DNA from 4 places in the Scandinavium tedordense genome. Region 1 is predicted to be linked to each of the others. Evidence: predicted binding sites of a transcription regulator. Region 1 holds the regulator's gene; each other region holds the start of a gene.
What was found. The regulator PurR, encoded in region 1, represses purine synthesis genes. The targets are predictions, from matches to a motif close to CANGCAAACGTTTGCNTG.
Positions count from the first base shown of each region.

Region 2: purT (formate-dependent phosphoribosylglycinamide formyltransferase) is a predicted target of PurR. The motif match lies at 6,360-6,377, and genes of this name have one in related genera.
Region 3: MUU46_RS11420 (nucleobase:cation symporter-2 family protein) is a predicted target of PurR. The motif match lies at 6,094-6,111, and genes of this name have one in related genera.
Region 4: pyrD (quinone-dependent dihydroorotate dehydrogenase) is a predicted target of PurR. The motif match lies at 4,032-4,049, and genes of this name have one in related genera.

Region 1 covers NZ_JALIGG010000056.1:74,628-82,636, forward strand. The annotation lists gene MUU46_RS13510 (MFS transporter) at 1-817, opposite strand, end outside; gene cydH (cytochrome bd-I oxidase subunit CydH) at 989-1,078, opposite strand; gene purR (HTH-type transcriptional repressor PurR) at 1,371-2,396, shown strand; gene punR (DNA-binding transcriptional activator PunR) at 2,415-3,326, opposite strand; gene punC (purine nucleoside transporter PunC) at 3,434-4,633, shown strand; gene cfa (cyclopropane fatty acyl phospholipid synthase) at 4,933-6,081, shown strand; gene MUU46_RS13540 (riboflavin synthase subunit alpha) at 6,111-6,752, opposite strand; gene mdtK (MdtK family multidrug efflux MATE transporter) at 6,990-8,009, shown strand, end outside.
Region 2 covers NZ_JALIGG010000056.1:331,161-339,169, forward strand. The annotation lists gene copD (copper homeostasis membrane protein CopD) at 1-794, opposite strand, end outside; gene yobA (CopC domain-containing protein YobA) at 797-1,171, opposite strand; gene MUU46_RS14750 (DNA polymerase III subunit theta) at 1,310-1,540, shown strand; gene MUU46_RS14755 (carbon-nitrogen hydrolase family protein) at 1,649-2,341, shown strand; gene exoX (exodeoxyribonuclease X) at 2,370-3,029, shown strand; gene ptrB (oligopeptidase B) at 3,030-5,090, opposite strand; gene MUU46_RS14770 (tellurite resistance TerB family protein) at 5,171-5,824, opposite strand; gene yebF (protein YebF) at 5,910-6,257, opposite strand; gene purT (formate-dependent phosphoribosylglycinamide formyltransferase) at 6,415-7,593, shown strand; gene MUU46_RS14785 (bifunctional 4-hydroxy-2-oxoglutarate aldolase/2-dehydro-3-deoxy-phosphogluconate aldolase) at 7,673-8,009, opposite strand, start outside.
Region 3 covers NZ_JALIGG010000055.1:92,509-100,517, reverse strand. The annotation lists gene MUU46_RS11450 (CDP-diacylglycerol diphosphatase) at 1-342, opposite strand, end outside; gene MUU46_RS11445 (sulfate ABC transporter substrate-binding protein) at 436-1,425, opposite strand; gene zapB (septal ring assembly protein ZapB) at 1,572-1,817, opposite strand; gene MUU46_RS11435 (MIP/aquaporin family protein) at 2,239-3,087, shown strand; gene glpK (glycerol kinase GlpK) at 3,110-4,615, shown strand; gene gltS (sodium/glutamate symporter) at 4,689-5,891, opposite strand; gene MUU46_RS11420 (nucleobase:cation symporter-2 family protein) at 6,165-7,553, shown strand; gene MUU46_RS11415 (AsmA family protein) at 7,674-8,009, shown strand, end outside.
Region 4 covers NZ_JALIGG010000057.1:672,204-680,212, reverse strand. The annotation lists gene rlmKL (bifunctional 23S rRNA (guanine(2069)-N(7))-methyltransferase RlmK/23S rRNA (guanine(2445)-N(2))-methyltransferase RlmL) at 1-1,018, opposite strand, end outside; gene MUU46_RS19160 (YcbX family protein) at 1,112-2,221, shown strand; gene zapC (cell division protein ZapC) at 2,218-2,760, opposite strand; gene pyrD (quinone-dependent dihydroorotate dehydrogenase) at 2,927-3,937, opposite strand; gene ssuE (NADPH-dependent FMN reductase) at 4,294-4,869, shown strand; gene MUU46_RS19140 (sulfonate ABC transporter substrate-binding protein) at 4,862-5,851, shown strand; gene ssuD (FMNH2-dependent alkanesulfonate monooxygenase) at 5,848-6,993, shown strand; gene ssuC (aliphatic sulfonate ABC transporter permease SsuC) at 7,003-7,794, shown strand; gene ssuB (aliphatic sulfonates ABC transporter ATP-binding protein) at 7,791-8,009, shown strand, end outside.

The DNA of each region.
Region 1 (8,009 bases):
GGAAACCTTTCAGCGTGGCAGTCACGGAGCGGTCAGCAAACTTGCCACCGAGATAGTTACCGATAGAGAAGCCGATGCCAATCAGTACCAGCATGGCGGTAACGAACAGCGGTGACGCATGCGTAATGGTATGCAGCACTGGCGAAATATAGGTGTAGAGCGTGAACATCGCCCCGGCCCCGAGCACGGTCGTCAACAGCGCCGTCAGCACCTGTGGGCGCATCAGAACCGACAGCTCTTTTTTTACGTCCGGGCGTTCACCGCTGCTGCCCTTCGGTAACGAGAACCACAGGCTGACCATCGCCACCAGGCCAAGTCCGGCCGTCGCAAGGAACGACATTCGCCAGCCGATGGTTTCACCAAGCCAAGTGGCCGCCGGAACGCCGCCGATATTGGCAATCGTCAGCCCCATAAACATGGTCGCCACCGCGCTGGCTTGCTTGTGCTTAGGCACTACGCTTGCAGCCACAACCGAGCCGAGGCCGAAGAAAGCGCCATGATTAAGACTGGTGATAATGCGCGACAACAGCAGCGTAGTGTAATCCGGCGCGATAGCCGACAGCACATTGCCGAGCGTGAAAATTGCCATCAGGAAAATAAGCGCATTACGGCGCGCGCGATGTGAAAGCAGCAGCGTCATCAGCGGGGCACCGACCATCACGCCAATGGCATAGGCGCTGATCAGCATTCCGGCCGCGGGAATCGACACGTCCACACCTTTGGCGATGACAGGCAGCAGGCCCATTGGCGAAAACTCAGTGGTACCTATGCCAAATGCCCCAACAGCCAGTGCCAGCAGGGGGAAATTGATTTTCATGTAACGACTCCGGTAAGCCATCTCATTGAGACAGTGCGAAAGCAGAAGCCAAAAGCATGACATCAATCACAAAAAAACAAAAGTAAACAAAATGGCAAAAGTTTTTTGCGAATTTGATAACAATCAGGAAGGAAAATGAGAAGGAGGAAGAGAGCTCTCCCTCCGGATAAATCAGTGCAGTACAGCAGTCAGCGCGGCAGCAACGATCAGCGCCAAAGCGATAACGGTGGTCATCAGAGAGAGCTTCAGGTCGGTACTCATCAATTTTTCTCCTTTTAATCCCCACAACAAAAGTGAGCTTGCTCATTTTTGCACAAATATACGCAAAAATCTTCCAGGTTTTAGGCTCATAGCGATTTTTCTCTTTCCCTTTGCCTCAGAATCAGACAAAATTCCACGCTAATTTAAAAGCGTACCAGCCATTGACCCCCTCCCGTCGTCCTGTCTGTCTCCCGGCGTACTGCAATTCAGTTGAATTGTGTTAAGGGTGTGTAAAGGCAAACGTTTTCGTGTCGGTAATCAGGCGTAAGGAAAGGGTCTGGAGTGAGAACGAATGGCAACTATTAAAGATGTAGCGAAACGCGCAAACGTTTCCACTACAACTGTATCACATGTAATTAACAAGACGCGTTTCGTGGCAGAAGATACCCGTAACGCGGTATGGGCGGCCATTAAAGAGCTGCACTACTCCCCAAGCGCCGTGGCACGCAGCCTGAAGGTGAATCACACCAAAACAATCGGCCTGCTGGCAACCAGCAGTGAAGCTGCCTATTTTGCTGAAATCATTGAAGCCGTTGAGAAAAACTGCTTCGAGAAAGGCTATACCCTGATCTTGGGTAATGCCTGGAACAACCTTGAAAAACAGCGCGCCTATCTTTCAATGATGGCGCAAAAGCGCGTCGATGGCCTACTGGTGATGTGTTCCGAATACCCGCAGTCGGTGCTCGAGATGCTGGAAGAGTACCGTCACATCCCGATGGTGGTGATGGACTGGGGCGAATCTAAAGCTGATTTTACCGACTCGGTGAATGATAACGCTTTCCAGGGGGGCTATATTGCCGGACGCTATCTGGTCGAACGCGGTCATCGTGAAATCGGCGTCATTCCTGGCCCGATGGAGCGTAACACCGGCGCCGGACGTCTGGCGGGCTTCATGAAAGCCATGGAAGAAGCGCAAATCAACGTGCCTGAAAACTGGATTGTTCAGGGTGATTTTGAGCCGGAATCCGGCTATCGCGCCATGCAGCAAATTCTTGCACAACAGCCACGCCCAACCGCCGTGTTCTGCGGCGGTGACATTATGGCGATGGGTGCGTTGTGTGCCGCAGACGAAATGGGTCTGCGTGTTCCACAGGATATTTCAGTCATTGGTTACGATAACGTGCGCAACGCGCGCTTCTTTACCCCTGCCCTGACCACTATCCACCAGCCTAAGGATTCGCTGGGTGAAGCGGCCTTCGATATGCTGCTGGATCGCATCGTCAATAAGCGTGAAGAGTCGCAGTCTATTGAAGTGCATCCTCGCCTGATCGAGCGCCGCTCGGTGGCCGACGGCCCATTCCGCGACTACCGCCGTTAATGACCTCTCAGGAGCCGGTTATTCCGGCTCCTGTAACCACTCTTTATTCAACGTTTCACTGTCCCCCAAATACTCCAGCAGCCAGCTCAGCGCCGGTGACATGTCATTTTGTTGCCAGGTCAGGCAGCACGCTGCATCAGGGAACGGATTTTCCAGCTCCAGCGCCACCCATTCACCACTGTCGATATACGGACGGGCAAAATGCGTGGGCACCATTCCGGCACACAGACCAGCGGAAAGACAGGTCGCGGAAGATTCCCAGTCCGGCACCACAATCCGTTTTTGATTATCCAGCAACCAGGTGATACGTTTCGGCAGCGATCGCGAGGTATCTTCCCGTACCAGCGCCGGCCAGTTGCGCAACACATCATCGCTGAGCGGGCCGGGCATCTGCGCCAGCGGATGTTGACTCGACACCACGCAGTTCCAGCTCAGCATCCCCATATCACGAAATGCGTAACGCCCACCGACCGGGATCGCCTGTGTGGCGCCAATCGCCAGCTCTACACGCCCGTCGGATAACGCATCCCACACGCCGTTGAATACTTCCTGGAAAACGCACAGTTCGACATCCTTAAAGTGGCGATAGAAATCGACAATCATCTGCCGGGTACGTTCCGGGCGCACAATATTATCCACCGCGATGGCCAAATTGCCACGCCAGCCGTTGGCAATTTGCTGACACTGCTGGCGGGTGATCTGCATTTTTTTGATAACAGAGCGACCCTCTTTCAAAAACCAGGCACCTGCGGGGGTTAATTCTACGTCGCGATGGCGTCGTTCAAACAGCGGTACCGCCAGCCATTCTTCCAGCTGACGTACGGTATAGCTGATCGCAGAAGGCACACGGTGCAACTCCTGCGCGGCTGCGCTGAAGCTCCCGTTACGCGCTACGGCGTCCACGACTTCTAGAGAATATTCTGACCACATAGGCTGCCTGCAAAAAATTTGAACTCACCAGACAAATATTAGCGTTTCACAAGAGAAGTTGCACTCCCTACACTCTGCTGCCATCGACACCTGCAACGAGAAAGAAAATGAATAAGCAACCTGGGAAAGGATTTTTGTGCTGGCTGGCTGGCCTGAGCGTACTCGGTTTTCTGGCAACCGATATGTATCTGCCCGCATTTGCCGCCATTCAAACTGATTTACAAACCCCTGCTGCTGCCGTCAGCGCCAGCCTGAGCCTGTTCCTGGCCGGTTTTGCCCTCGCACAGCTGATGTGGGGTCCGCTGTCTGACCGTTACGGTCGTAAACCTATTCTGCTGACCGGCTTGGCGATATTCGCCTTTGGCTGTCTGGGGATGCTGTGGGTCCGTGATGCAACCCTGCTGCTGGTGCTCCGCTTCGTTCAGGCGGTCGGCGTTTGCGCCGCTACCGTCACCTGGCAGGCGATGGTCACCGATTATTATCCGGCCCAACGCACCAATCGTATCTTCGCGACTATCATGCCGCTGGTTGGACTTTCCCCAGCGCTGGCACCGCTGCTCGGCAGCTGGATCCTGCATCATTTCGAATGGCAGGCAATTTTTGCCACCCTGTTCGGCATTACGCTGCTGCTGATGCTGCCTGCGCTACGTCTGCAAAAACCCGTGCGAACCGTGCATAAAGAAGAACAGCCGCTGACCTTCCTGACACTTTTGCGCTCGAAAGATTATCGCGGCAACGTACTGATTTACGCCGCCTGCTCCGCCAGCTTCTTTGCGTGGCTGACCGGCTCGCCGTTTATTCTGAGCGCCATGGGTTACGGCCCGACGGTGATTGGCCTGAGCTACGTGCCGCAGACCATCGCTTTCCTTATTGGGGGCTACGGCTGTCGTGCCGCCCTGCAAAAATGGGAAGGACAACAGATGCTGCCATGGCTGCTGCTGGCCTTTGCCGTGAGCGTAGCGGGCACCTTTGCTGTCGGTTTGACCGCAGGCAGCTCACTGACCACCCTGCTGATCCCTTTCTGTCTGATGGCGATGGCCAACGGCGCGATTTACCCAATCGTTGTGGCTCAGGCACTGCGCCCGTTCCCACACGCTACGGGTCGGGCAGCTGCGATGCAAAACACGTTGCAGTTGGGTTTGTGTTTCCTGGCAAGCCTGGTGGTTTCCACCCTGATTTCTACTCCACTCCTGACCACCACCAGCGTGATGCTGGCCACCGTGGTTCTGGCAGGCTGGGGTTACCGGATGCAGTTTGTTGCACAACGTGATGAAAACGCGGGTCCAACTGAAGAATCACACGCATAGTATCGTTAGCGACTATGTAACAATTCAGTCATTAGTTTGCTAAGAATTTTTTATTGAATCACTCATTTTTGCGGCCTATACTGGTTCGGTAACACATAAATACGATAAATATTAGCGATTAACGGGGGAACGGATCTCCCCCGATTAACCACGGAAGGCCTTTCGGCAAGGGTTATCTCCCTTCCTCTGTTCTACGTCGGATAGCAGACTCACGGATATTCCGTGAGAGTTCTCACACAACCAAAAAAGCGTCTACGCTGTTTTAAGGTTCTGATCACAAGCCGCGTGATGGAGAAGCTATGAGTTCATCGTGTATAGAAGAAGTAAATGTGCCTGATGATGACTGGTACCGCATTGTTAATGAATTACTGAGTCGTGCCGGCGTCAGGGTTAATGGTTCTGCTCCCTCAGATATCCGGGTCAATAATCCCCTGTTCTTTAAACGTGTGCTGCAGGAAGGGTCACTGGGATTAGGCGAAAGCTATATGGACGGCTGGTGGGAATGCGAACGGCTCGATGTATTTTTTCATAATGTGCTTCGTGCCGGTCTGGAAAGCCAACTCCCCCACCATCTTAAAGACACGCTTCGTGTCGCAGGTGCCCGTCTGCTCAATCTTCAAAGTAAAAAACGCGCCTGGATAGTGGGTAAAGAGCATTACGATTTGGGCAACGATTTATTCAGTCGGATGCTTGACCCCTTTATGCAATATTCCTGCGCGTACTGGAAAGATGCGGAAACGCTGGAACAGGCACAACAGGCGAAACTGGACCTCATTTGTCAGAAACTGCATTTGCAGCGCGGCATGCGGGTTCTGGATATCGGCTGCGGCTGGGGTGGGCTGGCGCAATTTATGGCGAAAAACTACGACGTGAGCGTCGTCGGTGTGACCATTTCGGCTGAACAGCAGAAGATGGCCCAGGCGCGCTGCGAAGGGCTGGACGTGCAAATCCTGTTGCAGGATTATCGAGATTTGCAGGATCAGTTCGACCGTATTGTATCTGTCGGAATGTTCGAGCACGTCGGGCCAAAAAACTACACCACCTATTTCGACGTAGTGGATCGTAACCTGACACCTGACGGCCTGTTTTTGCTGCACACCATCGGGTCGAAGAAAACGGATAACAGTGTGGATCCGTGGATAGACAAATACATCTTCCCGAATGGCTGCCTGCCTTCCGTGCGTCAAATTGCCAACGCCAGTGAACCGCACTTTGTAATGGAAGACTGGCATAACTTTGGCGCTGATTACGACACGACTCTGATGGCCTGGCATACGCGTTTTCTGCATAGCTGGCCAGAAATTGCTGACAACTATTCAGAGCGTTTCAGAAGGATGTTCTCATATTATCTGAATGCTTGTGCCGGGGCATTTCGTGCTCGCGATATCCAACTCTGGCAGGTGGTATTCACCCGCGGTGCCGAAGGTGGTTTACGCGTCGCCCGATAAAACAAACCCCGGCAAGCCGGGGTTTGTTTTTACTCATCTGCGCTGAACGTTTTGGTTGCCGCTTCCTTTGCGGCCATGACACGTTCTACCGTATCCACCACCGCCTGCGTCTGCGGATCAATCTCAATGTTCACCTTCTCACCGAGCTTTTTCTTACCGAGCGTCGTGCGCTCCAGCGTTTCCGGGATCAGATGCACGCAGAAGCGCGTCGGTGTGACTTCTCCGACTGTCAGGCTAATACCGTCAATGCCGATAAAACCTTTATACAAGATATATTTCATCAGCGTCGGATCCTGAACCTTGAACCATATCTGGCGGTTATTTTCAGAGGTCAGGATTTTTGATACGTCGGCAGTGGTCATAATATGGCCCGACATTAAATGGCCGCCAATCTCATCGCTAAAACGCGCGGCACGTTCCACGTTAACCACGTCGCCAGCTTTCAGCTCGCCAAGATTGGTGATGCGCAGCGTCTCTTTCATCAAGTCAAAACTGATGTGATTGCCGTTAATTTCCGTCACCGTCAGGCAGCAACCGTTGTGGGCAACAGAGGCACCAGTTTCAATGCCGTCGAGCATATGCACTGGCATTTCAACGACATGCGTGCGGAAGTTAGGTTTTTCATCGATGGACACAATTTTTGCAGTGCCCTGAACGATACCAGTAAACATGCCAATAACTCCTGTATCTTACGAGGACGGAATCATCACCGCCTTTTATACCCCGCACAATACCAGTTGCCATCCAGCCTTGCCAGTCAGGCTGTGCTCACTGCCATTTTTTGACTGGCTTAATACCCATTACTCGCTACAATATATTCGAAAATTCCCCAGCTCTTTCTTTTTGCTGCCAGTGCCGGCGGCTTTTTTAGTCTTTTCAACAATAACAAACAATAAAAGGTACCTCCCGTGCAAAAGTACGTTATTGAAGCGCGCCAGCTTCTCGCGCTGGCAATCCCGGTCATCATTGCGCAGGTGGCCCAAACCGCAATGGGTTTCGTTGATACGGTCATGGCCGGTGGTTACAGCGCCACCGATATGGCCGCGGTGGCGATCGGCACCTCTATCTGGCTCCCGGCAATTTTATTTGGTCACGGCCTGCTGTTGGCCCTGACGCCGGTGGTGGCTCAACTGAACGGTTCCGGTCGTCGCGACCGCATCGGCCATCAGATTCGCCAGGGGTTCTGGCTCGCCGGTTTTGTCTCCATCCTGGTGATGGTTGTGCTGTGGAATGCCGGTTATATCATTCACGCCATGCATAATATTGACCCGGTTCTGGCGGATAAAGCCGTCGGCTACCTGCGCGCATTGCTGTGGGGCGTTCCAGGGTATTTGTTCTTCCAGGTATGCCGCAATCAGTGTGAAGGTCTGGCGAAAACCAAACCGGGCATGGTAATGGGCTTTATCGGTCTGCTGGTGAATATTCCAGTGAACTACATCTTCATTTATGGTCATTTTGGTATGCCAGAACTCGGCGGCGTTGGCTGCGGTGTGGCGACGGCTTCCGTTTACTGGGTTATGTTCTTCGCGATGGTTTCCTACGTGAAACGCGCCCGTTCAATGCGAGATATTCGCACCTACGAAGGATTCGGGAAGCCTGACTACGCGATCATGAAACGTCTGGTGCAGCTCGGGTTGCCTATCGCGTTAGCGCTGTTTTTCGAAGTGACGCTGTTTGCGGTAGTCGCACTTCTGGTATCGCCATTGGGGATTGTTGATGTGGCCGGACACCAGATTGCGCTTAACTTCAGCTCGCTGATGTTCGTCATGCCAATGTCTCTGGCGGCGGCGGTCACTATCCGCGTTGGTTTTCGTCTGGGCCAAGGTTCCACGCTGGATGCTCAAACCGCGGCCCGTACCGGACTTGGCGTCGGTGTCTGCATGGCGGTATTGACAGCGATTTTTACCGTGACGATGCGTGAGTATATT
Region 2 (8,009 bases), 260 kb from region 1:
GTGCGCACAAACAGCGTCTGTATGCGCTGTCTGTCTGTCGCCATTCGCGGCACCAGAACATACCTGTTCGCGAGGGCGATTACCACCATCAACACCACTAACGCACATTTCACCAACAGCAGACGCCCATAGGCTGTATCCGTCACCAGTTGCCCCTGAATCAGCCAGGCGTTAGCCATGCCGCTCAGGATCACCCCAATTACCGCCAGATGGCCCCAGCGGGAAAAACGCATCATGGTATTGATAGCCGAGATTCGCCAGGGCCCTTGCGCCAAGCGCAGGCAGTACAGGAACGGCAGCAGGCCTCCAAACCAGGCACCCGCGCACAGAAGGTGCACCGCATGATTCATCCGCTGCAACCCGCCAACAATGCCATCGCGCATCGCCGCGTGTCCTACGCCCGCCATGAGTAAAAATTGTGCAATGCACAGAATCAGCAGCAGCGGTGCCAGCCGATGCGGTTTCAGACAAACAACAATCAGTGAAATCCACGTCAGCAGAATTTGCCACAGCCAGACGCTACCAAAGCGCGTACCCACCACGGCGAGCCAGACATCAGGCTGCAGGACATCGCCCCAGCCGTTGCCCATTTGGCCGCCCTGTAGCATTAGCATTAACGTTGCCGAGACGGCGTTCACCAGCATCGCAACGCGCACAAACGGCAAGAAGCGTCGCATCATCAGCCGACGCAGCTGGGGCGTTGCCCACCAGGCGCCATACAGCGCGCAGCCGAAGGCGAGCATTACGGCAATGAAATGCAGACCTCGCAGCCCGACATACACCGACGCCAGCACGGTTATTTCACGCTAAAGTGGTACTGGCCTTGGGTTTTGTGACCATCCACCGACACCACATGCCAGTCAACGGTATAATCGCCAGGTTTAAGAGACTGCTCGACCGGGACGATAATCTGGGTGTCGTCTTTTTCATTGAGCTTCACTGCGCCTACAGGCACCTGCGCCTGCTGCGGACCCGTCAGCGTGATACCACTGAATTTTACTTCAATCCCTTCGGAGAAGTTGAGTGTCAGCGCCTGTGGAGCCGCCGTGACCTGTGCGTCAGCAGCAGGATATTGATGTTTAAGATGAGCATGGGCGAAGGCCGCGGAAGTGGTTAAAACGCAGGTCAGGAAAACACCAGTGCGCAGCGCGCGGGAGGCGATTCGGTTCATTCTCTTCATTCCCTTTTGTTATATATCTGGGTGAGAGAATAACTCCGTATAATGTTTACGTCGAGATTCGCCGCCGTTGGTCTTGCTATTTCGCGACACTCTTAGTACTTTCAGGCCCGATATCAGGAGGAGCCTACGATGAACACCAATCTGGCAAAACTTCCCCAGGACGAGATGGACAAAATTAACGTCGATTTGGCCGCCGCCGGGGTTGCATTTAAAGAGCGCTACAATATGCCGATCGTGGCAGAAGTGGTGGAGCGTGAGCAGCCGACGCACCTTCGCGACTGGTTCCGCGAGCGTCTGATCGCCCATCGACTGGCTTCAGTAAACATGTCCCGTCTGCCGTACGAACCAAAACAGAAGTAAGAATTACTGACTGTTACACTTCCTTACACTACCACTGCTACAATCTTGAGAAAATACTCAAGTATGACTCAGGGACTCTGAGTCAGGGAAAGTGATAAGGAAGCCACTATGCCTGCATGGACGATTGCTGCTGCACAGTACACGGCCCGCAACAGGAGCGTTGCGGAAAACATTGACCATCATTTGCGTTTTATCGAAGCAGCGGCAAAGCTTACCTGCCAGCTGATTGTGTTCCCGGAAATGTCGCTGACTGGACCGGATACCGATTCACCCCTCTCCCCCACCCCCACAGATGCACTCCTGCAACCACTTTGTGTTGCGGCGAAACGTCACGGGATGACAATCATTGCTGGTTTACCGGTCGACATGAACGGCGACCGTCAAAAGGGCGTGGCTATTTTTGTGCCCGGCGCATCCGCACCGCTTACACTGCATCAGGGTCAAGGCACCTGCCTGACGCCAAAGACGCTGCACATTAGCGTGCTGGCTCCCGAAGCCGACGCTATCGAACTCGACCCGAATGCCACGCTGCTGGCCACCGGCACCTGTACCTGTGAATTTCAGCAACAGCAGTCAGTGCAACAGCTTCAGCGCCTGGCCCACCGCTACGCCATCGCGGTATTAAAATCAAACTACGCCGTGGGAAGCGCACTGTGGGATGAACACGGTCAGTTGATTGTGCGTGCCGACAGCGGAGACCTTTTGCTGACCGGTCGCAAATACGAAGGCGGCTGGGAAGGCGACATCATTCCGCTGCGTGAAAGCCTTTGCGCCATTGACGAAAGCCTCTGTGGCGCATAACCTGCCTCTTTTCAGCCGGGAGAGCACAATGTTACGCGTTATCGATACTGAAACCTGCGATTTACAGGGAGGCGTGGTTGAAATCGCCTCGGTGGACATCGTTGACGGCAAGATAACCAACCCCATGAGCCATCTCGTGCGCCCGGACAGACCGATCAGCCCGCAGGCGATGGCCATCCATCGCATCACCGAAGAAATGGTCGCTGATAAGCCGTGGATTGAGGACGTGGTACCGCATTATCAGGGCAGCACCTGGTACGTGGCGCACAACGCCAGCTTCGACCGCCGTGTCTTGCCAGAAATGAACGGCGAGTGGATTTGCACCATGAAACTGGCCCGTCGCCTGTGGCCGGGTATCAAGTACAGCAACATGGCGCTCTACAAATCACGCAAGCTGAACGTCACCACCCCGCCCGGCCTGCATCATCACCGGGCGCTGTATGACTGCTATATTACCGCCGCATTGCTGATTGATATTATGAATGTCTCCGGCTGGAACGCCGATCAGATGGCCGATATCACCGGGCGCCCTGCACTGATGACCACCTTCACCTTCGGCAAATACCGCGGGAAGCCAGTGTCAGAAGTGGCCGAGAAAGATCCCGGCTACCTCCGCTGGTTATTCAATAATCTCAATTCGATGAGCCCGGAACTGCGCTTAACCCTCAAGCACTGGCTTGGCGAATAGCTAGCGTGATGCCTGGCCCGGCAGCGTACCCTGGGCCAGCGCAATCAGGAATGTGAACTCCAGCGCCACACCTTCATAGCTTTTGAAGCGCCCCGATTTCCCGCCGTGCCCGGAATCCATATCAGTACACAACAGCAGCAGATTATCGTCAGTTTTCAGCTCCCTGAGCTTCGCCACCCATTTGGCCGGTTCCCAGTATTGCACCTGAGAATCATGCAGACCGGTGGTGACTAGCAGGTGCGGATAGGCTTTTTTTACAACGTTGTCATACGGGCTGTAACCTTTCATATAGTGATAATACTCAGGCTCCTGTGGGTTGCCCCACTCCTCAAACTCACCGGTGGTCAGCGGGATCGACTCATCGAGCATCGTCGTCACCACATCGACAAACGGCACCTGAGCAATCACCCCGTGGAACAGCTCCGGGCGCTGGTTGATAACGGTGCCCATCAGCATTCCACCTGCGCTACCGCCCATCCCATAACAAAGCTCAGGATTGCCGTAGCCCTGCGCCAGCAGTGCATCGCAAACATCAACATAATCGTTGAAGGTGTTGTTCTTCATCAGGAATTTGCCGTCTTCGTACCACTGCTGGCCTAATTCCCCACCGCCGCGAACATGGGCGATGGCAAACACGAAGCCACGGTCGAGCAGGCTCAGACGACTGCTGCTGAAATCCGCATCCATGCTGGCGCCGTATGAGCCGTAACCGTACACCAGCAGCGGATTGTTCCCATTGCGGAAATGTTCGCGATGATAAACCAGTGAAACCGGTACTTCTGCGCCGTCACACGCTTTGACCCACAGATGCTCGCTGCGATAGCGACTGGCATCGAAGCCCTTCACTTCCTGCTGCTTCAGCACCGTACGTTCGCCGGTGTCCATGTTCAGCTCAAACAAGGTGTCCGGCGTCGTCATCGAGGAATAACCGTAACGCAGGCGCGCGGTATCGGGCTCCGGATTATATGCAAGCCAGGTCACATATGCCGGATCGTCAAATGCAATCCCGGTGGAATCCCGGGTTTTACGATTGATCTGCCGTAGGCTGCTCAGGCCGTGCTGGCGCTCTTCGACCACCAGCCAGTCGGTAAACAGGGTAAAACCTTCGAGCATCACTTCATCGCGCGGAGGGATCAGCGCTTCCCAACGGCTTTCATCACGCACAGGTGAGCGATAAAGACCAAAGTTTTTACCTTCGCGGTTGGAGCGTAAATAGAAGTTATGCTGGAAATGATCGACGCTGTACTCGTGATCTTTGCGACGCGCCAGAAAGCGCAGCGGCTGAGCATCAGGCAGTTCAGCATCCAGCAACAGCACTTCGCTGGTAGTAGCGCTGGCCAGATGAATAATCACGTAATGCTTCGAGCTGGTTTTGTGCAGGCTGACGTAAAAAGTATCGTCCTTCTCTTCGTATACCAGTTCATCGGCGGTGACAGGCATACCCACCGTATGCCGCCACACCTGATGCGGCAGCAGCGTCGTCGGATGTTTACGCACGTAGTACAGAGTTTGCGAATCATTGCCCCAGACAAAGCCCGGCTCGACGTTTTCCAGGGTCTCCGGATACCAGTTATCGTTTTCCAGGCTGCGGATGCGCAGGCCATACTGGCGACGCGAGAGATAGTCTTCCGTCAGCGCCATCAGTGCGTTATCCGGCGAAATGCCTAACGCACCAAGTGTATAGAACTCGCTATGCGCCGCGCGCTGATTGCTGTCGAGCAGCACTTCCCAAGTGTCCCACTCTTCTTTCTGCACGGACTGGCGCTGATAAATCGCGTACTCGCAGCCTGGCTCGTAAATCTGCCGGTATCGATAGCCATTTTTGCTGTAGGGCGCAGAGACTTCACGCTGTGGAATGCGGTCAACAATCTCCTTCAGGATTTTGTCCTGCAGGTTTTGCTGCAACGCCATGACCTCGCGGCCATAGTCGTTTTCCTGCTTCAGATAGTCGAGCACTGCGGGTTGTGTGCGGTCGTCGTCACGCAGCCAGTAGTAGTTGTCGACCCGGGTATCACCATGAAGCGTCATGGTGTGGGGAATGCGTTTTGCTTTTGGTGGCATGTCGTTGTTCTTCTGCAAGTTACCTACCCTAAGGGTGGCAAATGTGCAGAGCGATGCAAGCGAAACATGCCAACTTGAGGTTAAAGTGCCTGTTTTTGCGCTTTTAAATCGGCCTCAATGCCTTCCCGCACCTCTTGCGGAATATTCAGCGCATCGCCGAGCGCGTTCAAATAGCTACGTTCCATAAAGTGATCGACATCGATAGCCGCGCAGCTCAGGAAATAAAGTTCGAGCGCTTCCTCTTCATTGCGCACGTCTTTGGCCAGCAGTTGCGGATCCAACGGTTGGGCGATCGCTTTCTCCACCAGCTGACGCCCCTGCGCTTCCACGCCCGCTTCACGCAGCTGTGAATCAATCACCGCCCGTTCTTTATCATCGATATGCCCGTCGCTTTTTGCGGCAAACACCAGCGCCAGGATCAGGCGCTCGGTGCGCATATCTACAGGACTGGTCTGCTGCCCGTACTGTGGTTCACCCTGATGCGCCGTACGAATTTTATCTTTGTACTTGTTCCACAACACGCTGCCCGCTACCGCCCCGCCGCCGACAAGCAACGCACCGGTTCCGTATTTTGTCAGCAGTTTGCGCGATGATTTGCTGGACACCAGCAGCCCGGCAAGACCACCGAGCGCGCCGGGAACCAGCAGTTTACTGAGTCCCTGCTCGCCGGATGGCTGAGCAGAAGACGATGATTGACCGAGAAGGGATTGAATCTGATTTAACCAGTTTGCCATTTTATCCTCGCCATACTGAGATGAATGCTCTCAGCCTAAGCGAGCCGATGTCAGGAAACGTCTGGTCTGGCTAAAGATCCGAAAATTACTGCGCGTGATAGGTGGCGTTTCCTGCTACACAATCCACTGTCACGACGTAATGCAAATCGGTATTTGAGCCGCGCACCGTGAGCGGTACTTTCCATTTATCATTTTTCCCGGTCACATCATGGATATTAACCCACGCAACGGGATCGGCCTGTCCCAGCGTTTTCTGATCATCAGCCCACTGATTAATTCGGTTCTGGGTGTAATCCTGTTTCACCTTGGCGGCAATGCCATCGGCGTCCTGGCCTTTACACTTGCTAAATGACACCGTTTTCTCACTGGCTGCGTGTGCCGCAACGCTACTCATCAGCAGCAAAACTGCCGTCATTGCTGTTCTCTTTTTCATATGAATGTCTCTCGCGCCTGATAACCCTAAAAAGCATGGTACAAATCACTAACAACGCAAGTAAGCACCTGTTATTTATCACGTCGTTTCTCATCCGAGACAGACGCAAACGTTTTCGTATATACTGACGTCCATTTTTTTACTGTGGAATTTCGATATGACTGTACTAGGCACAGCGCTGCGTCCAGCGGCAACCCGCGTGATGTTATTGGGCTCTGGTGAGCTGGGTAAAGAAGTGGCCATTGAGTGCCAGCGTCTGGGTATCGAAGTGATTGCCGTCGATCGCTATGCGGATGCACCGGCGATGCACGTTGCCCATCGCAGCCACGTCATTAATATGCTGGACGGCCAGGCGTTGAAGGCGCTGGTTGAGCAGGAAAAACCCGACTTTATCGTGCCAGAAATCGAAGCCATCGCCACCGAGATGCTGATTGAACTGGAAAAGGCCGGTCAGCACGTAGTGCCCTGCGCCCGCGCGACAAAGCTCACTATGAATCGAGAAGGCATTCGCCGCCTGGCTGCAGAAGAACTCAAACTTCCAACCTCCAGCTTCCGTTTTGCCGACAGCGAACAGAGCTTCCGCGACGCCGTCAGCGAAATCGGGCTGCCCTGCATCATCAAACCGGTGATGAGCTCATCCGGCAAAGGCCAGAGCTTTATCCGTAGCGAAGAACAGCTCTCAGCCGCATGGCAATATGCCCAACAGGGTGGCCGGGCGGGGGCGGGACGAGTGATCGTCGAAGGCGTGGTGAACTTTGATTTTGAAATCACGCTCCTGACCGTCAGCGCCGTAGACGGCGTACATTTCTGCGCCCCGGTCGGTCATCGTCAGGAAGACGGCGACTATCGCGAATCATGGCAGCCACAGCGGATGAGTCCGCTGGCGCTCGAGCGTGCCGAAGCCGTCGCCCGTGATGTGGTCCTGGCGCTCGGCGGCTATGGCCTGTTTGGCGTTGAGCTGTTCGTCTGTGGCGATGAAGTGATTTTCAGCGAAGTGTCACCGCGCCCTCATGATACCGGCATGGTTACGTTGATTTCGCAGGACTTGTCCGAGTTCGCGCTGCACGTCCGTGCGTTTCTGGGCTTGCCGATAGGTGCGATCCGCCAGTACGGCCCATCCGCTTCGGCCGTCATTCTGCCGCAGTTAACCAGCCGCAACGTCAGTTTTGGTAACGTGGAAGCCGCTGTCGGGGCTGGCGTTCAGCTGCGTTTGTTTGGCAAACCGGAAATCGAAGGTTCGCGTCGTCTGGGCGTGGCGCTGGCAACGGCTGATGACGTCGAAACAGCGGTTGAACGGGCGAAAGCCGCGGTCGCCGCCGTCGTCGTTAAGGGATAAAACAAGGCGGGAGGCGCATGCGCACTCCCAGCCTTTATCTTCATTTCGCCGGGCAAATGTCACGTCCGGCAAATAAGTCTTACTTCGCGCCTTCTACAGCTTCGCGCGCAATTTTGGTGATGCGATCGTAATCACCGCTCTCCAGCGCATCCGTTGGAACCAGCCATGAACCACCGATGCACAGTACGCTTTTTAGCGCCAGATAATCGCGATAATTCGCCGGAGAGATACCACCTGTCGGGCAGAAACGGATATGTGCGAACGGACCTGCAATCGCCTGCAACGCTTTGGTGCCGCCGTTAGCTTCTGCCGGGAAGAATTTGAACTCTTTCAGACCGTAGTCCATGCCCAGCATCAGTTCAGATACGGTGCTGATACCTGGGATCAGTGGAATAGTGCCTTCAGTCGCAGCTTTC
Region 3 (8,009 bases), on a different contig from region 1:
GCGAATGCTCATGACCTGACGGTTTTGCCAGGCCTGCCAGAAAAAGTTGGGAGTGTGAGGATTCAGCAATAGTGGGCTTTCTGTGCCGTTAATCCGGTACGTCGGCATCAACAGATACTGCAACGGACCGTTGCGGTCCTTGAACAACACATAGCCGCCCTTCAGGTTCACCGAATCGCACGGGGCCGGAGACTGGCTCTCCTGTTGTTGTGGCACGCACTGGTCGATAACGAAATGGCGTAAGGCATCCGGATTGCCGGTATGCAGCCAGTACCAGCCGCCTGCAACTGCTCCGCCCGCCACAATAACCAGCGTCATAATCAGATATTTGATGCGCTTCATTTTTCGATCCCTGTAAAAGCTCTGAAGCGAAAGGGTAGCGCAAAAAGATGATCAAAGAAAAACGGCCCCGCAGGGCCGTTATGCTTATCGTCGTTAACGCTGACTTATTTGGTCAAACGTCCCGCCGTTGGAGAAGTGCTCTTTCTGCGCTTTTGCCCAACCGCCAAATTCCTGGTCGATGGTAAACAGCTTCAGTTTAGGGAATTCGGCTTCGTATTTTTTCGCAACCGCCGGGTCACGGGGACGGTAGTAGTTTTTCGCCACAATATCCTGACCTTCCGGAGAATACAGGTATTTCAGGTACGCTTCGGCAACCGGTCGTGTTCCTTTCTTATCCACCACTTTGTCGACCACGGAAACGGTCGGCTCAGCCAGAATAGATTCACTCGGGGTGATGATTTCGAACTTATCTTTGCCCAGTTCGTTGGTTGCCAACAGCGCTTCGTTTTCCCAGGCGATCAGCACGTCGCCGATCCCACGTTCAACGAAGGTATTGGTCGAACCCCGAGCGCCGGAATCCAGTACTTCTACGTTCTTATACAGCGCTTTCACGAAGTCCTGCGCTTTGGCCTGGTCGTTGTTATTGTGATGCAGAGCGTAGCCCCACGCCGCCAGATAGTTCCAGCGCGCGCCGCCGGAGCTTTTCGGGTTCGGCGTAATCACCGACAGGCCCGGCTTCACCAGGTCATTCCAGTCGTGAATTTGTTTCGGGTTGCCTTTGCGCACCAGGAACACGATGGTCGAGGTGTATGGCGCGGAGTTATCCGGCAGCCGTTTGATCCAGTTTTTGTCGATACGGCCGCGCGCAGCGATGGCGTCCACATCATAGGCCAGCGCCAGGGTCGCCACATCGGCCTCAATACCGTTGATAATTGACGTCGCCTGCTTACCGGAACCGCCATGCGACTGACGAATCACCACATTGTCGCCGGTTTGTTTTTTCCAGTAAGCGCTGAATGCTTTGTTGTAGTTGTCGTACAGCTCGCGTGTTGGATCGTACGATACGTTCAGAAGCTGAACCTCTTTTGCCAGAACGCCAGCAGATGCCAGCAGAAGCGTTAACCCGAGGCCTAATTTGTTCATCGACCGCTCTCATTTGTGGTGGTGTGATGAGCGTAGCCTGCCAGAAACAGAACCGATGATTAAAGAATAAAAAAAGATTGGCTATAACTTGAGGGTATAAAGCGGGGGAAGCAGAACACCCTTCCGAAGAAGGGTGTTGGGGGAATTTAGACTTCTTCCATGCGGCCCAGCAGTGCCTGCAGACGCTCCTGCCAGCCGTGCTGCTGTTCTTTCAGCTGGTTATTTTCGCGCTCCAGATCTTCACGACCATTTTGCGCGTTATGCACTTCCTGCGACAGTGCATTGTTCTTCTCTTTCAGCTCTTCAATTTCCATCTGCAGCAGAGTGATAGTATCAATCGCCTGCTGTACTTTAGATTCCAGTTTCTCAAACACTTCTAATGACATCGTCATACCTCTCCTGAATTTGCAAGGCGTTGAACTCGTCCCGGAACCCCGGCGACGCCTTAACGTAAGTAAGCGCACTGCTATGCATCCGATTGTATGGAGCGCCGCTCTCCCTGTCCAGCGCCAGGGCGCTCAGATCGTGGTTTGCAACACTTTTCAGGCTATACCTGGAGCGTTCGCTGCAAATACCTCTAACTTGTTAATCCATTCGTTAAATAAATGATTCTTGCACCAGGTTGACAAGGGCCATATCGCGCACTTTTTAGCGCGAAAACGCTCATTTTATTGACGCAGCACACAGATTTTGATTTCGATATTTCTCGTTTTTGTTCGTTAACGATAAATTAACACTATGCCTACATGGCAGCGTGGTCGTCTTCGACCTCCATGTTCACAATAATCATCAATGAATCTTCAGGATCCAATCATGAGCCAAACATCAACCTTAAAAGGCCAGTGCATTGCCGAGTTTCTCGGTACCGGGTTGTTGATCTTCTTCGGTGTTGGATGCGTCGCCGCGCTTAAAGTTGCAGGCGCGAGCTTCGGTCAGTGGGAGATCAGTATTATCTGGGGTTTGGGTGTGGCGATGGCCATTTATCTGACCGCGGGTGTTTCCGGCGCACACCTCAATCCGGCGGTGACCATTGCTCTCTGGCTGTTTGCCTGTTTCGACGGGCGTAAAGTAGTCCCCTTTATCTTTTCTCAATTTGCCGGCGCGTTTTGCGCAGCGGCGTTAGTTTACGGACTTTATTACAATCTTTTCTATGACTTCGAACACACGCACAATATGGTGCGCGGCAGTGTTGAAAGTCTTGAGCTGGCAGGCGTTTTCTCGACTTACCCGAACCCACATATCAATTTTGTGCAGGCCTTCGCGGTAGAAATGGTCATTACCGCTATCCTGATGGGTCTGATTCTGGCGCTCACGGATGACGGTAACGGTGTGCCACGTGGTCCGCTGGCCCCGCTGCTGATTGGTCTGCTGATCGCGATTATCGGCGCATCAATGGGACCGCTGACCGGCTTTGCGATGAATCCGGCTCGTGACCTTGGCCCGAAAACCTTTGCATGGCTTGCTGGCTGGGGTGAAATGGCCTTTACCGGCGGCAAAGATATTCCGTATTTCGTGGTGCCGCTGCTCGCACCGATCGTCGGCGCGTCGCTGGGCGCATTCGGCTATCGCAAGCTGATTGGCCGCAATTTACCGTGCGACGTCTGCGAGGTGGAAGAGAACGAAACCACCGCCAGCACCACACAACACAAAGCTTCGCTGTAATCTGACTACGGGACTTAGCATTATGACTGACAAAAAATACATCGTTGCACTCGACCAGGGTACAACCAGCTCCCGCGCCGTTGTCATGGATCACGACGCCAATATCGTCAGCGTTTCGCAGCGCGAATTCGAACAAATTTATCCTAAGCCAGGCTGGGTTGAGCACGACCCGATGGAAATCTGGGCTTCTCAGAGTTCCACCCTGATTGAAGTGCTGGCGAAAGCCGACATCAGTTCCGATGAAGTGGCGGCTATCGGCATCACCAACCAGCGTGAAACCGCCATCGTTTGGGATAAAGAAACCGGTAAGCCGATTTACAACGCCATCGTCTGGCAGTGCCGTCGTACGGCGGATATCTGCGAGCAGCTCAAGCGTGATGGCATGGAAGACTACGTGCGCAGCACAACCGGGCTGGTGATTGACCCGTACTTCTCCGGCACCAAAGTGAAGTGGATCCTCGACCACGTAGAAGGCGCGCGCGAGCGGGCTAAACGTGGTGAACTGCTGTTCGGTACCGTTGACACCTGGCTTATCTGGCGTATGACGCAGGGCCGTGTACACGTTACCGACTACACCAACGCCTCACGCACCATGCTGTTCAATATTCACGAACTGGACTGGGACGACAAAATGCTCGAGGCGCTGGATATCCCGCGCGCGATGCTGCCAGAAGTGCGTAAATCATCCGAAGTGTACGGCCAGACTAACATCGGCGGTAAAGGCGGCACGCGTATTCCTATCGCCGGCATCGCCGGTGACCAGCAGGCGGCACTGTTCGGCCAGCTTTGCGTCAAAGAAGGGATGGCGAAAAACACCTACGGCACCGGCTGCTTTATGCTGATGAACACTGGCGAAACCGCCGTCAAATCAGAACACGGCCTGCTGACCACCATCGCTTGTGGCCCGAGAGGCGAAGTGAATTATGCCCTGGAAGGCGCGGTATTCATGGCGGGCGCATCCATTCAGTGGCTACGTGACGAAATGAAGCTGATTAACGATGCTTTCGATTCCGAATATTTTGCGACCAAGGTGAACGACACCAACGGCGTATACGTGGTTCCGGCATTTACTGGCCTCGGTGCGCCATACTGGGACCCGTATGCCCGTGGCGCAATATTCGGTCTGACGCGCGGCGTGAACTCGAATCACATTATTCGCGCCACGCTCGAATCCATCGCCTATCAGACTCGCGACGTGCTGGAAGCGATGCAGGCCGACTCCGGTATTCGTCTGCACGCCCTGCGCGTGGATGGCGGTGCTGTTGCCAACAATTTCCTGATGCAGTTCCAGTCAGACATTCTCGGCACGCGCGTTGAGCGTCCGGAAGTGCGTGAAGTCACGGCGCTGGGCGCGGCGTATCTTGCCGGTCTGGCGGTGGGCTTCTGGCAGAATCTGGACGAACTGAAAGAAAAAGCAGTGATCGAACGTGAATTCCGTCCGGGGATTGAAACCACCGAGCGTAACTACCGTTACAGCGGCTGGCAGAAAGCGGTGAAACGCGCGATGGCGTGGGAAGATCACGATTAAACCTGACTGTTTGAGCCATAAAAAAGGCCGGGGATAATCCCCGGCCTTTGTGTTTCTGCCCGATGGCACATCGCTATGCAAACATAGGCAACAACAGATACAGCTTGATCACCAACGCATTCACGATATCAATAAAGAATGCGCCGACCATTGGCACCACCAGGAACGCCATGTGCGACGGTCCGAAACGTTCGGTGATGGCCTGCATATTGGCAATCGCCGTTGGCGTTGCCCCCAGACCAAATCCACAGTGTCCCGCAGCCAGCACCGCTGCATCGTAGTTTTTGCCCATCATGCGATAGGTTACGAACACCGCGTACAGCGCCATCGCGACAGTTTGCACCGCCAGAATTGCCAGCATTGGCAGCGCCAGAGAAGCCAGCTCCCACAGTCTCAGGCTCATCAGCGCCATTGCCAGGAACAGCGACAGCGACACGTTCCCGAGCACCGATACGGCGCGTTCAAACACGCGATAGAAGCCCAGTACTGCCAGACCATTGCTGAGGATAACCCCGACAAACAGCACGCAAACGAAGGTTGGCAGCTCAAACGTGGTGCCCACCAGCAATTGCGCAACGATTTTCCCGACGGTAAGACAGATAGCAATCAGCGCAATGGTTTCAATCAGCACTAAAGAAGTGATCATGCGACCCACTTCTGGCTTTTCGAAAGCCGTTGGCACTTCTAAATCGTCTGGTTTACCGTCTGGCGTAGAGGAATGTTTTACCAGATAACGCGCCACCGGGCCGCCAATCAGGCCGCCCAGCACCAAACCAAAGGTCGCACAGGCCATCGCCACTTCGGTGGCATTGGCGAAACCATAACGTTCGACGAACAGCTTACTCCAGGCCGCACCGGTGCCATGACCACCGGAAAGCGTAATCGAACCGGCCAACAGGCCCATCAGCGGATCCAGCCCCAGCATTTTCGCCATACCAATCCCGATGGCGTTCTGCATCAGCAGTAGCCCTACCACCACAATCAGGAAGGTGCCAACCACTTTGCCGCCGGTGCGCAGGCTCGCAAGATTGGCGTTCAGGCCAATGGTGGCAAAGAAGGCCATCATCAACGGATCTTTCAGGCTCATATCGAAATCGATTTCCCAGCCCATGCTCTTTTTCAGCACCAGCAGTGCCAGCGCAGCCAGCAGACCACCTGCTACGGGTTCAGGGATTGTGTATTTTTTGAAGAGTGGGACGGTATGGACAAGTTTGCGTCCTAACAGCAACACCAGCGTTGCCGCAACAAGCGTCGATAACGTATCGAGATGAAACATAAAAGCTCCTTGTTAGCGCATAATCCAATTTTAGCGACGTGAATACCTGTAATGAATGTTCTCATCGTTATTATCAGGAGCCGGATTTTACGCAAAATACAGTGAAAAATGACAGAAAAAAATCTCACCGGCGGTTAAATTTGCGACAAAACGTGCAAAAACAGCATAAAAAACTGCATAGTTATGCTTCCTTAATATATTGAAAGCAACCGTTTGCTTTTGCCTGGCAGTCCGCTAAAATCCCCCCTTTTCCACCACGGGATCGCCTCAGAAATGTCAGTGAACACCCTTGAAGCTGAAAGTGCGCAACCGATTGCGCCAATGCAAAACAGTGAACTAATCTACCGCCTGGAAGACCGTCCACCACTCGCGCAGACCCTGTTCGCCGCCTTCCAGCACTTGCTGGCGATGTTCGTCGCGGTGATCACCCCGGCCCTGCTGATTTGTCAGGCGCTCGGTTTACCGGCAGACGATACGCAACACATTATCAGTATGTCGCTGTTTGCTTCAGGTGTCGCATCCGTCATTCAAATAAAAGCGTGGGGTCCGGTTGGCTCCGGACTGCTGTCGATACAGGGCACCAGCTTTAATTTCGTGGCCCCGTTAATTATGGGCGGTACGGCGCTGAAAAATGGTGGTGCGGATGTTCCAACGATGATGGCGGCGCTGTTTGGCACGTTGATGCTGGCAAGCTTTACCGAAATGGCGCTGTCCCGCGTGCTGCACCTGGCGCGCCGCGTGATTACGCCACTGGTTTCCGGCGTGGTGGTGATGATTATCGGCCTGTCCTTAATACAGGTTGGCCTGACTTCCATCGGCGGGGGCTACGCCGCAATGGCCGACCACACCTTCGGTGCACCGAAAAACCTGCTGCTGGCGGGCATTGTGTTGGCGATCATTATCGTTCTTAACCGTCAGCGTAACCCGTATCTGCGCATTGCCTCGCTGGTGATCGCGATGGCGGCCGGTTACGTCGCAGCCTGGTTTATGGGCATGCTGCCTGAAACCGCACCGACCAACAGCCCGGTAATTATGGTTCCAACCCCACTCTATTACGGTCTTGGCATCGACTGGAACCTGCTGCTGCCGCTGATGCTGGTGTTCATGATTACCTCACTGGAAACTATCGGTGACATTACGGCAACGTCTGATGTCTCCGAACAACCGGTCTCCGGCCCGGTATATATGAAACGCCTGAAAGGTGGCGTGCTGGCGAACGGTCTGAACTCCTGCGTATCAGCGATTTTCAACACCTTCCCGAACTCCTGCTTTGGGCAGAACAACGGCGTTATCCAGCTGACTGGCGTCGCCAGCCGCTACGTCGGTTTTGTGGTGGCGCTGATGCTTATCGTGCTCGGCCTGTTCCCTGCGGTGAGCGGTTTCGTGCAGCATATTCCTGAGCCAGTTCTCGGCGGCGCGACGCTGGTGATGTTCGGTACCATCGCGGCTTCCGGGGTGCGCATTGTCTCTCGCGAACCGCTGAACCGCCGCGCGATCCTGATTATCGCCCTGTCCTTAGCCGTCGGCCTCGGCGTTTCTCAGCAGCCTATGATCCTGCAATTTGCGCCTGACTGGCTGAAGAACTTACTCTCATCCGGTATCGCCGCAGGCGGTATTACCGCGATTGTTCTGAATCTGGTTTTCCCGCCAGAAAAGAGCTGATCCCCATCACGTCGGCCTCTTCTGGGGCCGCCGTGTAACCTTATTAAACGAATCCATCCTTGAGGATTGCGCACAAATCGTGCATAACTCCTTTATGTGCCCTTCACTGGATGGAAGACGATGAAATTTATCGGGAAGCTGTTTCTCTGGCTGCTTATTGCGCTGTTGCTGGTCGTGCTGGCGTTTTACTTTTTGCTGCAAACTCGCTGGGGCGCGCGCGAAGTCAGCGGCTGGATTTCCAGTAACTCGCAATACCACATCGTTTTCGACGCGATGGATCATCGTTTTTCCTCGCCATCTCACATCTTGCTTAAAAATGTCACCTTTGGTCGCGACGGAAAACCCGCCACGCTGGTCGCCAAAACGGTTGATATTGGCCTGAGCAGTCGTCAGCTCACCGACCCGCTGCACGCCGACACCATTACGTTGCAGGACGGAACCCTGAACCTGTCGCCA
Region 4 (8,009 bases), on a different contig from region 1:
AGCCGCCAAACTGGGATTTCATGGTACGACCCAACAGGTTATGCAGCGCAATCAGTGCCGGTTCGCTGTCCAGACGTTCGCCGTACGGCGGGTTGCTGATGACAGTACCGTATGGCCCTTTCGGCAGCGGATTGCTCAGCTTCGCAACGTCTTTCACTTCAAAGTTGACGATGTCGGCCACCCCGGCCCGACGGGCGTTACTGCGCGCGCGATCAATCACGCGACCATCGATATCAGAGCCGTAGAAACGGGATTCATAAGCCTCGAGACCGGCGCGAGCGCGGGTCTGGGCTTCGGCTTTCACTTCCTGCCAGATGACTTCATCGTGCTGTGACCAGCCGTTAAAGCCCCAGTAGCCACGGTGCAGGCCTGGTGCACGGTCTGTCGCAAGCATTGCGGCTTCAATCAGCAACGTACCGGAACCGCACATTGGGTCGAGCATCGGCGTGCCCGGCTGCCAGCCAGAACGCATCACGATAGCCGCGGCCAGGGTTTCTTTGATAGGCGCCATGCCGGCTGCGTCACGATAGCCACGCAGATGCAGGCCCTCCCCGCTCAGGTCGAGAGAAATATGCGCGACTTCTTTATTCAGCCAGACATTAACCCGGACGTCCGGATTTTCTTTATCAACATTCGGACGCGGAAGATTTTTGCGGGTAAAAGCATCGACGATGGCGTCTTTGACCTTAAGCGCGCCGTACTGGCTGTTGCGAATTTCCTCATTCACACCGCTGAAGTGCACGGCAAAGGTCGAGTCCTGATTGAACATCTCTGTCCAGTTGATGGCCTGAACGCCAAGGTACAGATCCAGATCGCTGTAAACCTTGCACTCACCGAGCGGCATCATGATACGTGACGCCAAACGGCTCCACATCAGGCTCTGGTACAGCAGTCGCGTGTCACCTTCAAAATGGACACCACCCTGAACCACCGCACAGGCACTGGCGCCCAGGTTTTCCAGTTCAGTTTTTAACAGCTCTTCCAGCCCACGGGCCGTACTGGCAAACAGAGAATTCATATCGTCACTTATTACTCACAGAAAATTGTTGCGCATTATAGCGAATCTGGGCTTCATATAGGGCGACTTTTTTCAAACGTGAGGGATAACGAAATGCCGACGCTATCACGGCTCTATATTCATCCTGTAAAATCAATGCGTGGGATCGGTGTCACACATGCGCTGGCCGACATCAGCGGCATGGCATTTGACCGTATTTTTATGGTTACCGAGCCGGACGGCACATTCATTACCGCTCGCCAGTATCCGCAGATGGTGCGCTTCACCCCGGTACCGACTCACGAAGGTTTACACCTCACCGCACCAGATGGCAGCTCGGCGATTGTACGCTTTGCGGACTTCGCAACAGAAAGCGCCCCCACCCAGGTCTGGAGTGCTCACTTTACCGCGCGGATTGCACCTGCTGGCATAAACCAGTGGTTATCAGGATTCTTTAAACGTGATGTCCAGTTACGCTGGGTGGGGCAACAACCGACCCGTCGCGTCAAACGTCATGAGGCAGTCCCGCTCTCTTTCGCCGACGGTTTCCCCTATTTACTGACGACCGAAGCCTCATTGAGAGACCTGCAAAATCGCTGCTCTGCCAGCGTGCAGATGGAGCAGTTTCGCCCCAATCTGGTGGTGACCGGCACGCAGCCATGGGAAGAAGACTCCTGGAAAGTGGTGCGTATCGGCGACGTGGTCTTTGACGTCGTGAAACCCTGCAGCCGCTGTATTTTTACCACCGTCAGCCCCACTAAAGGCCAAAAGCACCCTTCCGGTGAACCATTAGCCACACTGCAAACCTTCCGCACAGCGCAGGACAACGGTGATGTCGATTTCGGTCAAAACTTGATTGCCCGCAACAGCGGCGTGGTTCGCGTAGGCGATGAGGTAGAAATCCTCTCAACCGGACCGGGTAAAACGTACGGTGCGGGCGAAGCGGAAGAAACGCTGGACGTGAACGTCACGCAGGATGCCGTGGTCGACATTGACTGGGAGGGCGACGTCTTCAAAGGAAACAATCAGCAGGTTTTACTGGAACAGCTGGAACAACAGGGGATCCGCGTGCCCTACTCTTGCCGGGCCGGAATATGCGGGAGTTGCCGCGTAACGCTGGTCGAAGGGGAAGTCAGCCCGATGAAGAAAAGTGCAGTCTCTGAAGATGGCACCATTCTTTGCTGCAGCTGCGTTCCAAAAACCGCGCTGCGCCTTTCGCGTTAAACCGCCTGACCGTAAGCCTGTGCAGCCGACAGCGGCTGTGGCTGGAGGCGGTCATTCATCACTTTAATCGCATCGCCTAACTGCATGGTACGACCGGCTAACATCAACCCCGGCTGTGCCAGCAGGCAAAGCGCTGCGTTATCACCCGGCTCAACCACCAGCAGATTCACACGCTCACCGCTGTCGCTCAGCCAGACCGCTGCGGCGTCGCCGGTCACCGGCTGCCAGTTCTCTCCGTGCGCGACAAAGTGCCAGCTTTTTGGCATCTGCGGTTTGAGGAAACGGATGGCGACCAGCGCATTGAGAATAAGCTCTGCGCGGTGTTCTTTGGTTAATTCCAGGTCACGACATCTGTCTTCAAACGAGAAATAGAGCGCGGCATCGTCAACACAAAAGCCTGTAGGATCAAAGGCATCCGGTGTCAGCATCCGACGGGCGAAACGTGAACGAAACAACATACCATTGGCTAAATCGAGCATCATACGATCGTGCTCTTCATCAAAATACCAACGCCAGTTATCGTCAGGTTTAATTCGCATTTCTGTTCCCCGCCCTCATAAGCATCCTTTGCCTTAAAGAATAATCCCGTTTCGTTAATTTGCCTGAATTAAGAAAAGACCATAACGTTTAAATTAGCAACATTTGTGGAATATAAAACAACCAGGGCAGGAAATAAAGCCCTGGTTGTAAATTGCACAATGAAGATTAGAGGTGGGTAACGATTTCTTTAATCAGAGGCGGGCCTTTAAAAATAAACCCGGAATAGATCTGAACAAGCGTTGCCCCAGCAGCCACCTTCTCACGCGCGGCCATCACCGAATCAATCCCCCCCACACCAATTATAGGTAAATGACCTTTTAATTCGGCAGAGAGCATTCGAATAATTTCCGTACTTTTTAACTGCAATGGACGACCACTTAAACCGCCTGTTTCGTCACAGTGTTTCATTCCCTGGACAAGCGTTCGGTCGAGTGTGGTATTGGTTGCAATAACACCATCGATATTATGGCGAACTAAACTGTCGGCCACCTGGATCAATTCTTCAGGCGAAAGATCCGGGGCGATCTTAACCGCCACTGGAACATATTTGTGGTGAACAGATTGCAGTTCATTTTGCTTATTTTTAATCGCTGCCAACAAATCATCCAGCGCTTCACCATATTGCAGCGTACGCAGACCCGGGGTATTCGGCGACGAAATATTGACCGCGATATAACCGGCATAAGCGTAGACTTTTTCCATACAAATCAGATAGTCATCTTTACCTTGCTCAACTGGCGTGTCTTTATTTTTGCCAATATTAATACCGAGGATCCCGTCGAAATGGGATTTTTTAACGTTCTCAACCAGGTTATCAACGCCCAGGTTATTAAAGCCCATGCGGTTGATCAGACCTTCGGCGTCGACCAGACGGAAGATCCTTGGTTTGTCGTTCCCTGGCTGTGGACGCGGTGTGACGGTACCGACTTCAATCGAGCCGAAGCCCATCGCGCCGAGTGCATCAATGCACTCCCCGTTCTTATCAAGTCCGGCGGCTAAACCCAGAGGGTTTTTAAACGTCAGCCCCATGCAGGTGACCGGTTTTGATGGCACTTTCTGGCGCACAAGCGCTTCGAATGGTGTGCCTGTTACACGGCGTAATTGTTGAAACGTGACTTCATGAGCGCGCTCAGGATCGAGCTGGAAAAGGGCTTTACGAACGAAGGGGTAGTACATGAACTCTCCTGGATTCCCGGTAGCAAACCGGGGGCGTATTATGTTCGATCAGCCGCCGAAAGGGAATTGACCTGTCGCAAAAAATGCCTCAAAAAGCGCAAACGTTTACTTAATTGCAGTTTTTGGCAATCCAGTGCCGGAAAAATCATTTAGCGAACGCGCCTGCCTCTGACACACTCCAGACAAATGTTATCAATGTTAAATAAATGAAAATATTTATACCCGAAATAATTCAAGTTGCCGGAAGGCGGCAAAAGAACGAATCCCCAGGAGCTTACTTGAGTAAGTGACTGGGGTGAGAGAGTGCAGCCAACGCACCTGCAGATTGAAGTATGACGGGGATATAAGGAGAGATTATGCGTGTCATTACACTAGCGGGCAGCCCGCGTTTTCCTTCACGTTCCAGCGCGCTGCTGGAATATGCCAGAGAGACCCTCTCCCGGGTAGACATCGAAGTATGTCACTGGCATTTGCAGAATTTCGAACCGGAAGATTTGCTCTATGCGCGCTTTGACAGCCCTGCTCTGTTGGCGCTTATTGAACAACTGGCGCAGGCGGACGGCCTGATTGTCGCCACCCCGGTTTATAAAGCCTCTTTTTCTGGCGCGTTAAAAACTCTGCTGGACCTGTTACCGGAACGTGCGCTGGAAGGCAAAGTCGTTCTGCCGCTGGCCACCGGCGGCACCGTGGCGCACATGCTGGCGGTGGATTACGCCCTGAAACCCGTGCTCAATGCCCTGAAAGCACAGGAAATACTGCACGGCGTTTTCGCCGATGACAGCCAGGTTCAGGATTATCAGCACAAGCCGCAGTTCAGCCCAAATCTGCAAAAACGCCTCGATAGCGCGCTGGAAACCTTCTGGCAAGCGCTACACCGCCGCGACATCCGCGTTCCGGCCTTCCATCTTCCGCAAGGAGTCGCCCATGTTTAATCTGTTTCGCCCACGTATTCGCAGCCTGGCGCTGACCGGGCTGCTGACCCTTTCGGCCTGGAGCCACGCGGCAGAACCTGCGCCGGACGCACTGCGCATCGGCTATCAGAAAGGCAGCATCAGCATGGTGCTGGCGAAAAGCCACCAGCTTCTGGAAAAACGTTACCCGAACACCAAATTCTCGTGGGTGGAATTTCCTGCCGGTCCGCAAATGCTCGAAGCGCTAAACGTGGGCAGCATTGATTTGGGCAGCACCGGCGACATTCCGCCTATTTTCGCACAAGCCGCAGGAGCAGATTTAGTTTATGTCGGCGTCGAACCGCCGAAGCCGAAAGCGGAAGTGATTCTGGTGCCGGAAAACAGCCCGATCAAAACCGTTGCCGATTTGAAAGGCCATAAAGTGGCGTTACAGAAAGGCTCCAGTTCACACAACCTCTTGCTGCGTGCATTACAGCAGGCGGGCCTGAAATTTACGGATATTCAACCCATCTGGCTGACTCCCGCCGATGCCCGCGCGGCATTTCAGCAAGGGGACGTAGACGCCTGGACCATTTGGGACCCGTACTATTCTGCCGCGTTATTGCACGGCGGCGTGCGAGTCCTGGCTGATGGCAGCGAGCTGAAGCAAACCGGCTCCTTCTATTTAGCCTCGCGCCCTTACGCTGAGAAAAACGGTAGCTTTATAGAAGGCATTCTCGACACATTTAGTCAGGCCGATGCGCTGACGATTAGCCAGCGTCAGCAAAGTACCGAGCTGCTAGCGAAAACAATGGGCCTGCCGGAAGCGGTGATTGCCAGCTATCTCAATCATCGCCCACCCACCGCCATCGGTCCGGTCAGCGAAGAGACCGCCCGTCGCCAGCAGGACACCGCCGATCTGTTTTATGAAAATCACCTGGTGCCGAAAAAAGTCGACATCAAAAGCCGCATTTGGCAGCCCACTTCTCAGCCTTCAGCAGCCCAACAAGGAGCTAAATCATGAGCCTGAATATGTTCTGGTTTTTACCGACGCACGGCGACGGCCACTATCTTGGCAGCGACGATAATGCCCGTCCGGTCGATCATGGTTATCTCCAGCAGATAGCCCAGACCGCAGACCGACTCGGCTTCACCGGCGTTCTGATCCCGACCGGTCGCTCCTGTGAAGATGCCTGGCTGGTTGCGGCGTCGATGATCCCGGTCACGCAACGGCTCAAATTTCTGGTCGCCCTTCGCCCAAGCGTGATTTCCCCTACCGTCGCTGCCCGTCAGGCTGCGACGCTGGACAGATTATCTAATGGACGCGCACTGTTTAACCTGGTAACCGGCAGCGATCCACAGGAATTAGCGGCGGACGGCGTTTTCCTCGATCACACCGAGCGCTATGAAGCCTCCGCTGAATTTACGCATATCTGGCGGCGCCTGCTGGAAGGCGAAACCGTCGATTTTGACGGAAAATATCAAAAAGTGCGCGGCGCCAAATTGCTGTTTTCCCCGGTTCAACAGCCGCGTCCTCCACTCTATTTTGGCGGATCGTCGGACGTAGCACAGAATCTGGCAGCCGAGCAGGTTGACCTGTATCTGACCTGGGGTGAACCGCCTGCACAGGTAAAAGATAAGATAGCCCAGGTCCGCGCGAAGGCCGCTAAACACGGGCGTAAAGTGCGCTTCGGTATTCGTCTGCACGTGATTGTGCGCGAAACCAATGCCGAAGCCTGGGAGGCTGCAAACCGACTCATTTCCCGCCTCGATGATGACACCATCGCCAAAGCGCAGGCGGCATTTGCCCGCACCGACTCCGTTGGCCAGCAGCGGATGGCCGCTCTGCACGGTGGACAGCGAGACAAGCTCGAAATCAGTCCTAACCTGTGGGCGGGCGTAGGTCTGGTTCGCGGCGGCGCGGGTACAGCGCTGGTAGGCGATGGCCCAACCGTGGCGGCGCGTATTAATGAATATGCGGCGCTGGGCATCGACAGCTTTGTGCTTTCCGGGTATCCGCATCTGGAAGAGGCTTACAAAGTGGGTGAACTGCTGTTCCCACACCTGGACGTCGCCATCCCGGAAATCCCTCAGCCGCCGGCATTGCGGTTGCAGGGCGAGGCCGTCGCCAACGAATTTTTACCGCGCAAAGTCGCGCAGAGTTAAGGAGTGTCTATGGCAACGCCTGCAAATAAGTGGTTGCTCCGCGTTGCCCCCTGGCTGCTGCCGGTGGGCATCGTCATCCTCTGGCAAATCGCCTCGGTGACAGGCTGGCTTTCGACCCGCATTCTGCCGTCGCCCGAAGGCGTCATCAAAGCGTTCTGGTCGCTTTCAGCCAGTGGCGAACTGTGGCAGCACCTGGCGATCAGCTCGTGGCGGGCATTGGTTGGTTTCTCTATCGGCGGCTCGATTGGCTTGCTTCTGGGGCTTATCAGCGGGTTGTCGCGCTGGGGAGAACGTCTGCTCGATACGTCGATCCAAATGCTGCGCAATGTGCCGCATCTGGCGCTTATCCCGCTGGTTATTTTATGGTTTGGTATCGATGAAAGCGCCAAGATTTTCCTCGTTGCCCTCGGCACGCTGTTCCCGATTTATATCAATACCTGGCATGGGATCCGCAGTATTGACCAAGGGCTGGTTGAAATGGCGCGCAGCTACGGATTATCTGGCCCGGCTCTGTTCTGGCACGTTATTCTGCCCGGCGCCCTGCCCTCTATTATGGTCGGCGTGCGCTTTGCGTTGGGCCTGATGTGGCTGACGCTGATTGTCGCGGAGACGATTTCCGCCAACGCCGGGATTGGCTATCTTGCGATGAACGCCCGCGAATTCCTGCAAACCGATGTCGTCGTGGTCGCCATTATTCTTTATGCCCTGCTAGGTAAACTGGCGGATGTCAGCGCACAACTACTGGAACGCGTCTGGCTGCGCTGGAATCCGACTTACCAATTGAAGGAGATTTCCGTATGAATACGGCTCGTCTGAATCCAGGCATTCCGCTGTTGCTGAACAATATTGGTAAACGCTACGGCAACAATACGGTGCTCAATGAACTCAATCTCCACATTCCGGCCGGACAGTTTGTGGCCGTGGTCGGACGCAGTGGCGGCGGGAAAAGTACGCTCCTGCGCTTGCTCGCCGGGCTGGAAAAACCCAATGCGGGCGAACTGCTGGCGGGCAACGGT